4 regions of the Pseudoalteromonas sp. UBA2102 genome follow, and region 1 is predicted to be linked to each of the others. Evidence: predicted binding sites of a transcription regulator. Region 1 holds the regulator's gene; each other region holds the start of a gene.
The links. Region 1 encodes sigma-54, which starts transcription at its own class of promoters, with help from an activator protein. Its sites were predicted from a motif close to GTTGGCACGNNNNTNGNNT; they were not measured.
Positions count from the first base shown of each region.

Region 2: a site for sigma-54 is predicted at 1,260-1,278, ahead of B2R65_RS08045 (FlgO family outer membrane protein). Genes of this name have one in related genera too.
Region 3: a site for sigma-54 is predicted at 1,462-1,480, ahead of B2R65_RS03010 (EF-hand domain-containing protein). Genes of this name have one in related genera too.
Region 4: a site for sigma-54 is predicted at 1,360-1,378, ahead of B2R65_RS17230 (amidase family protein). Genes of this name have one in related genera too.

Region 1 covers NZ_DCYU01000073.1:73,146-76,934, reverse strand. The annotation lists gene B2R65_RS10365 (PTS sugar transporter subunit IIA) at 1-423, opposite strand, end outside; gene hpf (ribosome hibernation promoting factor) at 428-715, opposite strand; gene B2R65_RS10355 (RNA polymerase factor sigma-54) at 743-2,242, opposite strand; gene lptB (LPS export ABC transporter ATP-binding protein) at 2,312-3,037, opposite strand; gene lptA (lipopolysaccharide transport periplasmic protein LptA) at 3,034-3,582, opposite strand; gene lptC (LPS export ABC transporter periplasmic protein LptC) at 3,572-3,789, opposite strand, start outside.
Region 2 covers NZ_DCYU01000060.1:110,214-114,002, forward strand. The annotation lists gene B2R65_RS08035 (SPOR domain-containing protein) at 1-362, shown strand, start outside; gene B2R65_RS08040 (SPOR domain-containing protein) at 574-1,152, shown strand; gene B2R65_RS08045 (FlgO family outer membrane protein) at 1,312-1,905, shown strand; gene B2R65_RS08050 (FlgO family outer membrane protein) at 1,919-2,611, shown strand; gene B2R65_RS08055 (FlgO family outer membrane protein) at 2,620-3,297, shown strand; tRNA gene B2R65_RS08060 (tRNA-Arg) at 3,399-3,473, shown strand; gene B2R65_RS08065 (hypothetical protein) at 3,651-3,789, opposite strand, start outside.
Region 3 covers NZ_DCYU01000027.1:9,142-12,930, forward strand. The annotation lists gene B2R65_RS03005 (sensor histidine kinase) at 1-1,213, opposite strand, end outside; gene B2R65_RS03010 (EF-hand domain-containing protein) at 1,515-1,748, shown strand; gene B2R65_RS03015 (EF-hand domain-containing protein) at 1,774-2,001, shown strand; gene B2R65_RS03020 (EF-hand domain-containing protein) at 2,289-2,525, shown strand; gene B2R65_RS03025 (EF-hand domain-containing protein) at 2,534-2,770, shown strand; partial or broken gene B2R65_RS03030 (amidohydrolase) at 2,902-3,789, shown strand, end outside.
Region 4 covers NZ_DCYU01000133.1:26,577-30,365, reverse strand. The annotation lists gene B2R65_RS17240 (TetR/AcrR family transcriptional regulator) at 66-719, shown strand; gene B2R65_RS17235 (putative 4-hydroxy-4-methyl-2-oxoglutarate aldolase) at 723-1,205, shown strand; gene B2R65_RS17230 (amidase family protein) at 1,551-2,759, shown strand; gene B2R65_RS17225 (gamma-glutamyltransferase family protein) at 2,756-3,789, shown strand, end outside.

The DNA of each region.
Region 1 (3,789 bases):
CTCTGCATCGGTTTTAGCACTACGCAGCTGTTTACAAAATTCTTTGTTGCTCAGTTTATCAGCTATGGTTGCCAGAGTCTTTAGGTGCTGTTGGTTATCGCCATCTGGTACGATGAGTGCAACAAAAATATCAACAGGGCAGTTATCAATAGCATCAAAGTTAACAGGAGTGTCGCTAACAAGTACTAAAGCCAGCGGCTCTTCTACGCCACCCATTCTGCCATGAGGAATGGCGATACCCCGGCCAATACCAGTACTGCCTAGCTTTTCTCTGCTTGCCAGCGCATTAAGAATATCTTGTTGTGGTAAGTAGGGGAGCTTTTCATGAGCAAGCTCACTGATAAACTCTAAAATTCTTTTTTTACTACTAAAAAGGACCGCAGCTTTGCTGCAGTCCTGGCATACTAATGTACTTAATTTCATAATATTAGTGTCTAGCAAGCTTCTCTTTATGTTTTATGACTTGACGATCGAGCTTGTCAATCAACGAGTCTATAGCGGCATACATATCTTGGTGCTCTGTTGAGGCAAATAAATCTGCGCCACTTACATGAATAGTCGCTTCTGCTTTTTGGTTGAGTTTTTCTACATCGAGAATGACATGCACATTGCTAATATGATCTGAGTGCCTTTCTAGCTTTGCAAATTTATTATTTACATAGTCTCTAAGTGAATCAGTTACTTCTACGTGACGACCAGTTAGGTTTAGTTGCATAAGCATTTCCTCTTTGTTTTTTACGTCTTATATCAAACTCTTTCTCTGATTTGACGGTGGAATAGCTAGCGATTCACGGTATTTTGCTATTGTGCGTCTAGCTACTTTAATTCCTTGCTCTGCCAATATATCCGCAATTTTACTATCACTCAATGGTTTAGCTGAGTTTTCCGCGGCAATTAGCTTTTTAATTAGGGCACGTATTGCGGTTGATGAACACTCGCCGCCATTTTCAGTGCTTACGTGGCTTGAGAAAAAATACTTAAGCTCAAATATACCACGTGGTGTATGCATATATTTTTGCGTAGTAACACGCGAAATTGTCGATTCATGCATTTCTACCATTTCAGCAACATCGTTTAAAACCATTGGCTTCATGGCTTCGGGGCCATGTTCAAAAAATGCCTGTTGCTGTTTTACAATACAGTTTGTTACCTTAAGCAGCGTGTCGTTTCTGCTTTCAAGGCTTTTTATAAACCATTTAGCTTCTTGTAAGTGAGAGCGAATAAACTGGCTATCACCACTTGATTTTACGGTACGTGACATAGCCGCGTACTGACTATTTACGCGTATTTTTGGCATGCTATCTGGGTTTAGCTCTACCACCCAGCGGCCTTTTATTTTTTTAACCGACACATCTGGTATCACATACTCCGACTCTTCCCTTACTATTGTATCTGCAGGTTTTGGGTTGAGGGTATGTATTAGGGTCATGACCTCTTTAAGCTCGTCTTCTTTAAGCTTAGTCTTTTTCATTAATGTACGATAGTCGCGTGCCGCTAATAGATCAATGTGATCGGTTAAGATCATTTTAGTTTGTTCTATAAAAGGGGTGTCTTTATCAAACTGGTTTAGCTGAATACACAAGCACTCTTGTAAACTGCGCGCGGCTATACCTACAGGGTCAAATAACTGAATACGCTTTAAAACGGCTTCTATTTCATCAAGTTCAACTTCAACTTCGTCATCGTTTTCTTGGTTAAAGCTCTCTAAAATCTCTTCGCAACTTAGCGTTAAAATACCCGAGTCATCTACAGCTTCTACAATGGCAATAGCAATGGCTTCGTCAGTTGGGCTAAAAGGAGTAAGCTGAAGCTGCCACATTAAATACTCATGTAGCGTTTCAGTAGAGGCACCTTGATAAATAGACTCATCTTCCGGCATTGGGCCTGAGGATGCCGCAGGGGCTGCGCTCATGTACTCATCCCAGGTTACATCCATTGCCATATCATCGCTAACGGTGTCTTTATTTAAAGCTTCGCCACTGTCTTGCTCGTACTCGCTGGTTGTACCGTCAGCCGATGCGCTTACGGTTACATCATCCGTATCTGCTTTTTGTTCATTTTTTCCAGCCGACTCTTCCGTGTAATCTTGCTCTTCTACTTCTAATAGCGGGTTGCTATCAAGTGCTTCTTGTATTTCTTGCTGGAGATCCAATGTACTGAGCTGCAGCAAGCGAATCGCTTGTTGCAATTGTGGAGTCATTGTAAGTTGCTGGCCCATGCGCAGCTGTAATGATTGCCTCATGTATCTCTAACAATCCTTTTATGTTGTTATAATTAATATTAGCAGATGCTTGTAGGTGTGGCTTAAATGTTACAGCCTAAATTGCTCGCCTAAATAAACATCGCGTACAGTTTTGTCATTTAATACGTGTTCTGGGGTGCCAGATGCAATTAGCTCCCCATGAGAAACAATGTAGGCTTTTTCACAAACATCAAGGGTTTCTCTTACATTGTGATCGGTAATTAATACGCCAATGCCACGGTTTTTAAGATGTTCTATTATTTTCTTTATATCTAACACTGAAATCGGATCAACACCAGCAAAAGGCTCATCCAATAAAATAAATTTAGGGTTTGCTGCCAGTGCTCTGGCAATTTCTACACGGCGGCGTTCACCACCAGAAAGCGCCATACCTTGGCTATCGCGAATATGCTGAATACTGAATTCATCAAGTAAGTTGTTAAGCGTTTCTTCTCGCGCGGCTTTATTGAGCTCTTTACGCGTTTCTAAAATAGCCATTAAGTTTTGATAAACTGTCAGCTTTCTAAATATTGATGACTCTTGCGGCAAATAGCCAATGCCTAAACGGGCGCGGCTGTGCATAGGTAATAACGTAATGTCGTTATCATCAATAGAAATTTTACCTTTGTCGCTAGGTACTAATCCTACAATCATGTAAAAGGTGGTGGTTTTACCTGCGCCATTAGGGCCCAATAAGCCAACAATGCTGCCGGCTTCTACCTCAAGGCCTACATTTTTTACAACTTGGCGGCCTTTATAGCTTTTTGCTAATAGTTTTGCTTTTAAGGTGCTCATGGTTGACCTTCGTTACCTGTTTTTTCTTTAATTTTTGCTTCAACAGGCACTAAAATTGTGTGGACACGATCCGTAGAGTTTTCGTCTTTTTCTGCGCTAATAAGCTGCTGCTGCATGTCGTAGGTAATACTTTTAGCATTAATTTTTTGACCGGCTTGTGCGACTTCAGCATCGCCAACAAGCGTTAAAAAGCGCTTTGCTACGTCGTAACGTACTTCGTTTGCGCTGGCACTCATTACGGTACCGTCGTCTTGTTTTTCTTCGAAGTAGGCTGGGCTGCCAGTGGCAATAAGGAGTTGTTTGTTATCCCCTAAGTCTTCACGTTTATGTACTTCGAGTCGGTCGGCTGTAATTTTGCGATTACCATGCACAATTTCGACGTTCTTTTCAAAAATACCTACGTTTTCTTTAAGTTGGCCTTCTTGACGGTCTGCACTAATAGAAATTTGATTTGCTGGCGGTTGAGCGGCAGGCTCAGCAGCAGAGGCGCTAAATGCAAGCATTAGCGATGGGATAATAAGTATTTTAGTGAGTTTATTGGTCATAATATATTGTTCGCGTATGGTTAATTAGTTTTATTACTTCGGTTTTTAAATCGGCTTCAAGGCCTTTACCGACAATTTTTAAATTAGGCCCAGTGACAACCACTGGCTGCTCAGAGCGCATTGTTAACGCTTTAATGTCGACTTCGATGTTATCGGCATTGATGTTATCTATCATGGCGTTATCAACTAAATTTTTAGCAACCACAT
Region 2 (3,789 bases), on a different contig from region 1:
CACGTACAACCAGTAATAAGCCACGTCGTCAGCAAACTTACAAAGCTGCTAACAATAACCAAAAGCAAACTATAAAGCTTAATACCCCTAAACATGTATTTGCATTACAAGTTGCCTCGGTTGATTCTAAGCAGGATGTAGCCAAAGCTTGGCAAGAACTAAATACCAAAGCAGCGCCACTATTTAGAGATAAAATATTAACCAACGTAGAAACCGCAAAAATAAATAATAAAACCTTTTATCGCTTAAAGCTTGGCTCCTATAAAAACCTTAAAAATGCCAAAGCCGACTGTGAAGTATTTAAAATGTATAAGCTCGACTGCATTGTAAGTAACTACACCGATAAGCCAATTAAACTTTAATAGTGATACTAACCCGCAATAATAAATAATTATTTTACGGGGCTAATCGTGTTGCGTTCTGCGTTAATAAATCTCGTTTAGAGCAACTAAATAGCGAATTTTTTTGCCTAGCTATCAATACGTTTTACTATCCTCATAATAGATTACTTAATTAAGCTAATTGGTATAAAAGCGCAATAGGTCCTAGCACGCGTGACTTGCTAAGCATTGTTTGGCTGTTAAAATAGCGCTCACTCTTACCCAAATTAACAACATACTTATGCTGCACTACAAGGATTTTTTAGCCACATTAGTTTTAGGCTTTGCATTAGCAAACAGTGCTCACGCACTCGCAACGGCCCAAAAGCAGGCGGTGCTCATTAAAAAAGATGATTTAGCCGTACTAAAAGAGTCAGCGCAGCAGTGGCAACAAACCAAGCCTCAACTAGAAAGACTGTTAAAGCTAGAAAGTGAATTACAGCGCACAGTAGATAAATTAAAACAACTTAACGCGCAGCCAAAACCACAGCAAACTAACCACTTAGCTGTTGTAAATACAAATGCGCTGTTTGCTGTGCAAGTGGGGGCATATAAAAATAAAGCGGTACTTGAAGCGGCTATAAAGCAATTTCAATCGGCCTCAAATAAGCTTGAAGTAAATACCGAGCAAGTACTGATTGACCAGCACACCTTTTATAGATTAAAGCTTGGTGCGTTTAAAACAAAAGAAGCAGCAAAGGATGCATGTAAGTCATTAATAAAAATTAATAACTGCTTTGTCACTTACTATGTCAAAACGCCTCAAAGTTAATTAACCTGAACTCTGGTTAAGAGCCTTACTAGCATATTGAACTATCTTGATACTTAAATTTATTATCTCTGGCTAGAGATAGGTTTATTATCCAGAGTTTAGGTTAATTAGGCATAATAATTGCTTTATCCTCGGTATGTTTTGAAGAGGACGGCAACTATGCGCCTTTTACTGCCTTTAGTATTGTTAAATTTAACTGCTTGCAACTTGGTTCCGCCCCCAGAGCTGAGTGTGCCTACTGACGCGCCAAAAGCAGCAATGGCCCCCTATACCGTTAACGAGTATGTAGCAAATCTAGCCTCGCAGCTTAACCATGTAAATGGTGCTTTAAATGCCAATGCGCGCATTGGTGTGAGTAGCTTTTTTTATGCGGATGCTTTAGATACTAAGCTAGTAGCAGGGCAGGCCTCGGGTTTGAGCTTACAAATTCAAGAAAGCTTATTAACGCAATTTACCCAGCTTGGCTATCATACCGTTGAGTACCGCCTTGGCAATAACCTTATATTAGCGCAAAACGCAGACAGCATATTAAGCCGCGACTTAAGTAAATTACGCAATCGCCAAAATATTGACTTAGTCATCACCGGCACTGTAACGCGCCAACAGCATGCTTACATAGTTAATGCACGACTCGTTAATATTGAAAACAAGCAAGTACTGTCGGCAGGCAGCACAGAAATCCCTATAAATGTAATGTGGGGAAACGAAAAAATTCAGCAGCGTGACGGCTCTTTGTACCGCAGCGAATATTAATCTGGAGCACACCATGAGAAACCTATTAATTACCCTATGTTTGCCATTAGGCTTTGGCTGTTCGCAAATGTTAAATTCGCTACATTCAGAGCCGGAGCAGGTTGAGCAAGACAATGCAGCCCAGCTTGTTTCAGAGCAGCGTGCGGTAAAAGCACCTGCACCAAATGAAGCGTTATTTCAGTCTAATTTAAACAAGCAAAGTAACTACACCAAAAGTGCCCCTGCAAAACGCAAAAATATAAACCATTATGTGCGTGGGATAATGCAAGACATGGTCGAAAACCTGCAATACGTAAACGACAAAACGCCACTTGCCGTTTCTAGCTTTGTGTTTTTAGATGATGACTACAGCGATGGAAGCCTGTTAGGTAACCAAATAGCCGAAAGCTTTATGCACGAGCTGCATAGTTTTGGAGTACCGGTTATCGATTTTAAAACCACTGATTATATGCGAGTAACCCCCGCAGGCGACTTTGTATTTAGCCGCGACTACCTAGAGCTAAACCAAGATCAAAACTTTAATTACGTATTAGCAGGAACACTTGTGAGCCACCAAGGTGGCGTACTGGTAAATGCACGAATAGTGGGCATTAAAAGTAAAGCGGTAGTGGGCAGTGCGCAAGGGTTTATCCCTCAATCAGTGGTTGATGCGCTAAACAGTAGCTATCGCACCGACGGAATTATGCTTAAACAAGCCAGCGAGTGAGGTTGACCATGTTTTACAAACTATCTGCTATAGCGGGGCTAATGGCAACGTTAGTATTAACTGGCTGTTCAATAACGCAAAATAATGAGCATAACGAAAGCATAAACACGCGCTCAGATTACACCGTGGTAACGCAAAGTAGCCAATCAAAGCCTATGTATGCCAACCAATCTGTGCAGCAGCAAAGTGAGTACGACACAGTAAGGCAGTTTACACCGCTAAAACACCACAAAACGCTGGCAAACTATGTAGAGCAAATGGCGCTGGATTTAGTCGATACGCTTGAAGCCGAAGCGCCCGATAACAACAGCATCAACATAGCGGTTACCACCATTGTAGATTTAGACGCATCGCTTAATAAAAGTAATCAGTTGGGTAATCAATTAGCAGAGACGTTTATTCATCAGCTGCAAAAATTTGGCTACGGCGTGGTAGATTTTAAAACCATGGACAACATTGATGTATCAAATAGAGGCGATTTTGTGTTATCTCGCGATATAGAAAAGCTAAGCGAAAGCAGCATGGCTAACTATGTATTAGCAGGTACGTTAATTTACCGCCCAAATGGCGTAGCAGTAAATACCCGCGTTATAAATGTCCATAGTAAACATATTGTAGCAAGCAGCCGAAAACTCATACCACTGTACGTGTTAAACAAAGAAGATATATATTTATCAAGCAATTAAGTTAATTTTAGCTTGATATGAAAAACAAGATGCCGTTATAATTTTTGTAAGCTGTAAGCTGTAAGCTGTAAGCTGTAAGCTGTAAGCTGTAAGCTCGATGCGGCCTCTTAGTTAAATGGATATAACGGCCCCCTCCTAAGGGGCAGTTGCAGGTTCGATTCCTGCAGGGGCTACCAACCAAAAACCTAATTCAATATTAGTAACTCTTTTGTGCCTGCGTAGGTCGGATAAGCGAAGCGCCATCCGACACAGTAAAATACCTTACCAATTATTATCAATATTTTATTGCTGACGAGTGGCTGAGGAGTGCCATGAGCAGACGGTTGCCACCTTAGGCCTTGTTATATTTACGTTTAAACAGCACTGTTTTTTAAAAGTAAATGTGACAAAAATAGTGGTAGTAGACTATTAATTAATCGAGCATTGCTTTTGCTAGATTTATCGAGCATAACCCAGCCATCAGTTCCCATAACTTCGATTGATTCAATGTTG
Region 3 (3,789 bases), on a different contig from region 1:
ATAGCTTTTGCTCAAGCGCTAAGGTTACATCAACACTTTGCCCTGTATTTGAAAATTTTAACGCATTAGAAATGAGCTGGATGAGGGTCATTTCTATCAGCTCTGCGGGTAATGCAAGTGGCTGTTTTGTTATGCTGTTGTGCCAGTTTAAGCGTTGCTGCTTAGCCGTTAAGCGGTGCTCAAAATGGCTGTTTATTTTATTTATTAAATTGCCAAATTCGACTTCGCTAACGCTGTCTTTACTGGTTCTGATAGCGTTATAACTAAGTAGGCTGTCAATCATAGTACGCAGACGCACCATAGATTGGCTAATAAGCTCCAGTACGGCTTGCTGCTCTTTTGTAATGGGGCCGACTATTTCATCACTAAGTAAATCGGTGCCCTCGACCATTGAAGCCAACGGCGTTTTAAGCTCGTGGGTTACATGGCGTAAAAAGGTATCTTTTTGTTGCTCAAGCATATGTAGCTGCTCTTGCACCCATTGTAGTTTTTCGCCTAATTCCACCAGCTCACTTGAGCCTTGCACTGCAATTTTTTGCTGCCAGTGGCCTTGTCCTAGTTTATCTATTACCGACGTAAGCCCTTTTAAGCGCTTACTTATGCGCCATAAAAAGCCCCCACCCACTAGTAAAGTAAGCGGAATAAGCGCCACTAACCAGTTAATAAACGAGCTTTGTAAAGTACTTAATTCACTTTGGTTGTTTTGAATTTGTGCTGCATTCGTATCGCGCAACCACACCGTAAGCTCAGCCACTAAATCGCTAATAGGCACAAACAATGCAGCATCTTGTTGGTTATTTTCAATTAAAGCTTGATGAGTGCTACGCAATGTTGTTGCTAAGCGGCGCCACTGCATAGTGTATTGCTGTGTGGCACTGGCTTGGCTGAGCGTGTCGATTGTTTGTAAGGAGGATTGCCATTTTTCGTTTATTAACGTGTCGAGCGACTCGCTTTTTAACACCCAGTTTTGTCGCGTTGCCCGCTCTAGGCTATTAAGCTCTTGCTTTAAAAAATTAAACGACTTAGTAACTTGGTAATTATTACTAACAATAAGCTGGGTAACAGCGAGCTGTTTGTTTAACGCATTTAAAAAAACAATAACCACCAAACTAAGCGGCAGTAACGACAGCAGCATACTAATTATAAACTGACCTATTAAGTTAGGCCGCCAATTAAGCATTGCACGATACTTTTTAGCCAACGTTACAGGCATTATCATTTCCTTTTATTATTTTAAGCGTCCTATTTTAGTTACTTACCTTATACTCTCGCTGAATCAACTTCTATATTTAACCCAATATAACCACTTGTTGCCATTTAGCAACACCCTAAGCTATTGATAACTATATTAACGACTAACAGCACGTACCGCCTGTTGCAAAAATAACACACATTTAAGTAAAAAATTCCGACCAGCGCCCCATAAAAAATATAAACCATTGATTTTAAACACCTATTTAAATTGGCATTATTTTTGTAATAGTGAGTGCAACTTTAATCAATAAGGAAATTAAATGAACAACCGCTTTTTAATAATTTTACCCATGCTGGCTTTTGGGTTTATGGGCACAGATGCAATAGCTATGGACGTTCAAGCTACTTTTAATGAGCTAGATAAAGACAGTAACGGCACACTTAGCGAATCAGAAGCGGGTGAAGATGCCGTACTACACGAAAACTTTTCACAAATAGACACTAACCAAGATGGCCAGTTGTCGCTAAGTGAATTCAAAAAGTTTATTCAGTAAATTCATTTAATTAGGGAACATGATTATGAAACAACTTATTGCAGCATTTGCATTAATGTTTTTAGCCATTAGCGCCACGGCTTTAGCCTCTTCTGTCAACATTCGCTTTGCTCATTTAGACAAAGATATGGATGGAGCAGTATCGCTTGCAGAAGCCAAACAAGATAAAGAAGTAATGAGGCAATTTGCCGATTTAGATGAAAACCAAGACAAGAAAATTTCTAAAGAAGAGTTTCAAAATTTTAAACCTTAATTGTGATTAAGCGCTTTAATAACAAACTCAATAGTAACGATATTTAAACCTTTTTCTCTGGCTAGAATTTTAATCAGTTAGCGCTAAACGGGCTGCTTAAAATAGATTTATTATCCACAGCTGAAGTTAATTAAGTTTTACTTAAGCTTTTACCTAGTAAGGTAGGTTTCAAAAGCATTTGCCATAATCCCTGAGGGAATGTGTAAACGGATTTAATGTTGGGAAGTTAAATTATGGCAAGTGCTTTTTTTATTAATCTACAAACACTGTATGTTGGAAGGAAAACCATGAAGTGTGTTTTTTTTAGTGTTATCGCTATTACTATGATCAGCTTTAATGCTGTTGCGTTAGATGTTAAACAACGTTTTGATCACCTTGATGCCAATAAAAGCGGCTTCTTAACAGAAGACGAATTAGAGCCACAGCCTCAGCTACTCAGCACCTTTACTCGCTGGGATAAAAACCAAGACAAACAAATCTCGCTTCTTGAGTTTAAAGACTATTTAACCAATAACCTTTACTGAGTATAAGTATGAAGACCGTAAGCTATTTAGCGCTTGTTGCGCTGGGCCTTTTTAGCGATGTAAGCCTTGGCCAAAGTACAGAAGTTGCCGATAAATTTGAAAAGTTTGACCGTAACCAGGATGGCTTTTTAACCCGTTCAGAAACCGCCATTGACCCCGCCCTTTGGTCGCGTTTTTCAAGCTATGATAAAGATAAAGACGGCAGACTTACCCTTTCGGAATATGGCATATACGCCAGTAAGTAACTCTTTTTTATAAGCGTAAGCGCTAAATTTTTAACAGCCCTTACGCTTTTAAGCTATCTACCTCAACATATTGGTATTCTAAAAGTGAGTTTGCTAGTGTTATTTTACTAACAATAAAAAATAACCAACTTATGCAACTCAAAAAACTATTTAACCCACTACTGCTTGCCGGCTTATTTGTAAGCAGCACTGCGATTGCGCAAACGCAGGTCATTTACAACGCTAATGGTTACACCCCCTTATACCAAGGTGGTATTCAAACGTTTTCTACTTTAGTGATTAAAAACGGTAAAGTTGTTAAAACTGGAGATGATACGCTTAAAAGCACTTTTCCTGATGCCACACTTATTGATGCCAAAGGTAATACGTTACTGCCAGGGTTGATTGACGCTCACGGGCATGTAATTGGCCTTGGCGATAACTTATCGCAACTTGATGTACGCGGCGCTAAATCGGTCGCTGAAATAACCACAAAGCTAGAACAATTTGCGAAAAATAAACAAGGCTGGATATTAGGGCGAGGCTGGAACCAAGAGCTTTGGAGCGACACGCGCTTTCCTACCGCCAAAGACTTAGACAAAGCAGTCAATGACCGTCCAGTGGTACTTTCGCGCGTTGACAGCCATGCAATTTGGGTTAACAGCAAAGCCTTAGAGCTGGCCGGTATTACCGCAGCAACTCAAGCCCCTGACGGCGGCGAAATTATTAAAGATGAATTTGGCAATCCAACTGGTATTTTTGTTGATAAGGCCGAGTCGTTAATTACCCAGCATATGAGCGCCCCTTCAAAACAAGCTATAAGCGACTCGTTAGATGCCGCAGGCGCGCACTTATTAAGCTTAGGCATTACCTCTACTCACGATGCCGGTATCGATAAAACCACCTGGGAAGTTTACAAAGAGCGCAGCGAGCAAGGTAATTTGCCACTAAGAATAGTCGCCATGCTAAGTGCTGCTAGCCCCGATTTAAAGCACATGCTTCAGGCAGGGCGCTATCAAGATGCAGCATCGTTTATGTCT
Region 4 (3,789 bases), on a different contig from region 1:
AAGTGTTTGACCTTTTGGTCAGTAAAGTTACAATCATTCAACACGTTAAAAACAGCATCGCCATAATGAGCACACAAACAAAGCCAAATAAAAAAGAACTCACCCGAGTAAAAAACCAAACATTAATACTCGATGCCGCCGAGCAATTGTTTTCTCAGCTTGGTTACGATGGCACCAGTATGAGTATGGTTGCCAAAGAAGCAGGCGTTCCTAAGGCCAATATTTTATATTATTTTAAAAGCAAAGACGGCCTATACGAAAACGTAATAGACCGCATTATCGCGCACTGGAACTTAGGCTTAGATAACGTAACCCCTGAGGACGACCCTGCACATGTGCTGTATCACTATATTAAAAGCAAAGTCATACTTGCCGTAAACCAGCCGCTGCAATCACGTTTATTTGCCAGTGAAATACTGCGCGGCGCTCCTTATTTGCAAAACTACTTTAGAACCAACACACGCCCGTGGGTAAAACAAAAGGTAGGCGTGTTTCAGGCCTGGATAGATGCAAACAAAATGGATAATGTTGACCCTTACCATTTATTATTTACCATTTGGTCAACTACGCAGTACTACGCCGATTTTCAGGCCGAAGTGCTACTGGTAATGAACAAGTTAGAATACGACGAAACCGATGTGGCACAAATAACGCAATCAACTGCCCACATAATTTTAAAAGGTATTGGTTTAAAAATACCTGAGCACAGTGAGGCTTAACCCATGGATAACTTTACCACCCCAGACTTATTTGACGATCACCGCAATAGCGTACAAGTAGCCGACAGCGGCCTGCGCCACTTTGGTAAAAAAACCACATTTAGTGGCCAAGCAGTTACCGTTACCTGCCCAGACGATAACTCGTTTGCCGCAGACATACTGCATGAAAACGGCAAGGGTAAAGTACTGGTTATTGACGGCTTTGCTAGCAAACGCTTTGCTTTTATAGGCGATATTATGGCGGAGCGCGCGTTAAAAAACGGCTGGGAAGGCGTGATTATTAACGGCTGTTGCCGTGACATTGAAATACTTGCCACTATGGATTTGCCGGTTATGGCACTTGGCTCTACCCCGCGCAGTACATTAAAGCGTGGCTTTGGAGATAAAAATCAAACAGTGACCATGCTTAGTACCACAATTAACCCTAACGATTGGCTATACGCCGATGTAAATGGCTTAATTATTAGCCCTAACGCATTACTATAAACGCCACACTTGCAACCAAGTTGGTGCAATCACGCACCAACTTGGTTGTTTTCACCTCTAAATTACACCTTCTTTAATACTTATATTTTTATAAATATCTGCTAAACCCCATACAAACCAAACAAAACCTGACCGAACGGACAACTTTATTGCATTTGGCATTGCTTTTGCTTAGCTTTTAGGCAATATAATAGCTAACCGATTAAAAAGCGGATCAGGCTCTGTAAAATAAAAATAAGATGTTACGCAGTGGGCTGAAAAATAATAATAAGTAATTCGTCTTTTTAATCACCCTAAATCTGATTATAACCAGTTGGTCAGATTTACTTTATAACGAGTGGTGATATGAGTACCAAAACACATAATAATTTTACCGGTATTTTTTGTGACCATGGCCCTAACGCATGGCAAACACAAACCCACGGCACACTTGTAAATAAGCGCCTTGCGGTAAAAGATGTATTTGCAGTTAAAGGCGAGCGCAACAGCGCAGGTAACCCAAGCTGGTTTAAAGCAGCAAAACCTGCACAGCAAACAGCAAGTGCCGTAAACAAACTAATGAATGAGGGTTGTCGCTTTACAGGCTTTACCCATACCGATGAGCTGGCCTACAGCTTAGAGGGCAATAACATTCACTATGGTGCAGCACAAAACCCAAAACTTAAAGGCCATGCAAGTGGCGGCTCAAGTATGGGTTCGGCTGCAGCTGTAGCGGCTAACTTAGCCGATATTGGCTTAGGCACTGATACTGGTGGCTCTATTAGAATACCGGCAAGTTATTGTGGCTTATTTGGCATAAGGCCAAGCCATAACGTAATTGAAAAAGATGGCCTAATACCGCTAGCGCCCCCATTTGATACCATTGGCTGGCTTACGCAAAATGCAGAGCTGCTAAGCGATGTAGGCAATGTACTGTTACCAAATCAAGCTATTAATAACGTTGATACTTTAGTTATTTGCGAGCCATTATTTGAGCTGGTTGACCCTGCTTTACAAGCCCCGCTTAAACAACTGCTTGAAAAAACCAAACCTTATTTTAAACACCATAAAGAATTTGAACTGCCTAACAGCAGCTTATTAAGCGAACTGGCTGACAGCTTTAGAATACTGCAAGGGCGAGCAATCGCAAAAACGCATAAAGATTGGCTTCAATTGCCAGGGCAACTTCCCCAGTTTGCTCCGGCAATTGCGGCACGTTTTAACATGGCGCTTGCTCTAACCGCCCAAGAAGAACAAGAAGCACTAAATGTACAAACCCAATGGCAAACACTAATCGCTAAAAACCTAAACACAAACAGTTGTTTATTTTTGCCAACCACACCCACAACTGCACCTAAATTGGGCGCCGACACAAGCGCCTTACGTATGCAAATAATCACCTTATCGGCCATTGCGGGCTTGAGCCGCTCGGCGCAAGTACACTTACCATTGGCTAATTTAGAAAATGGCCACCCGTATGGGTTTTCATTAATGATGAGCCACGGCAACGATAAAAGCCTACTTGCCTGCGTACAACAATTAGCTGCCCACTTTAAACAGGACACACTTGCATGAGCACACACAACATTGCCTTTACTGCCCCGCATTTTGCAGCAACCGAGGCAGGCACCTTAATACTAAAACAAGGCGGTACAGCCACCGAAGCCATGGTAGCGGCAGCGGCTGCTATTAGCGTGGTATATCCACATATGAACTCAATTGGCGGCGACAGTTTTTGGCTTATTGATAACCCAAACCAAAGTATACCCACTGCCATTGATGCCTGCGGGCGCGCACCAAACGATATAAGCGCCTATAGCAATGAGCCACACATACCAGAGCGCGGCGGTTTAAGCGCGCTTACTCAGGCTGCAACACTTCGCGGCTGGCAAAAAGCCCTTGCGGTAGATGAGCACGCTGCTCTTTCGCTAAGTACTATTTTAGCCCCAGCCATAAAGCTCGCGCGCGATGGCTTTACAGTATCTAAAAGCTTGCAAGCAGGCTGCGAAAAGCTTGCCACCGCTTCAAACACTAACGCTGCCTTTAAAGAACTTTACATACCTAATGGTAAACCGTTGCAAGCGGGCCAACATTTTAAAAACCCAGAACTTGCCAGTACCTTTGAGCACTTAGCCGAGCATGGCTTAAACGCCTTTTACCAAGGCCCTTTAGCAGAGTCGTTTGCAAACGATTTAGCTGCCGCAGGCAGTGCAATTACACGCGCTGATATTGCCAATACGCAGGCCGATTTAGTAACGCCGCTCAGTGCTAATTTATCGGGCATACAGTGTTATAACTTACCCGCCCCCACGCAAGGCGTGCATTCTCTGCAAATAATTGGCGCTGTTAATAAACTAAAACATTTAGCCAAAACAGAGGCCGATTGGATGCACTTAATTGTTGAAGCAACCAAACAAAGCTTTACGCACCGCCCTACACTTTGGGCAGACCCAGACGCGCTTGGCGATGATTATAAAAACGCATTAACTGATGAGCGCTTAAATGCGCTTGCCAGCAATATAGATATGAGCCAAGCCAAGCAATGGCCATTTAATGCAGAGCCCGGCGATACCGTCTGGATGGCCGCACGTGATAAAAACGGCCA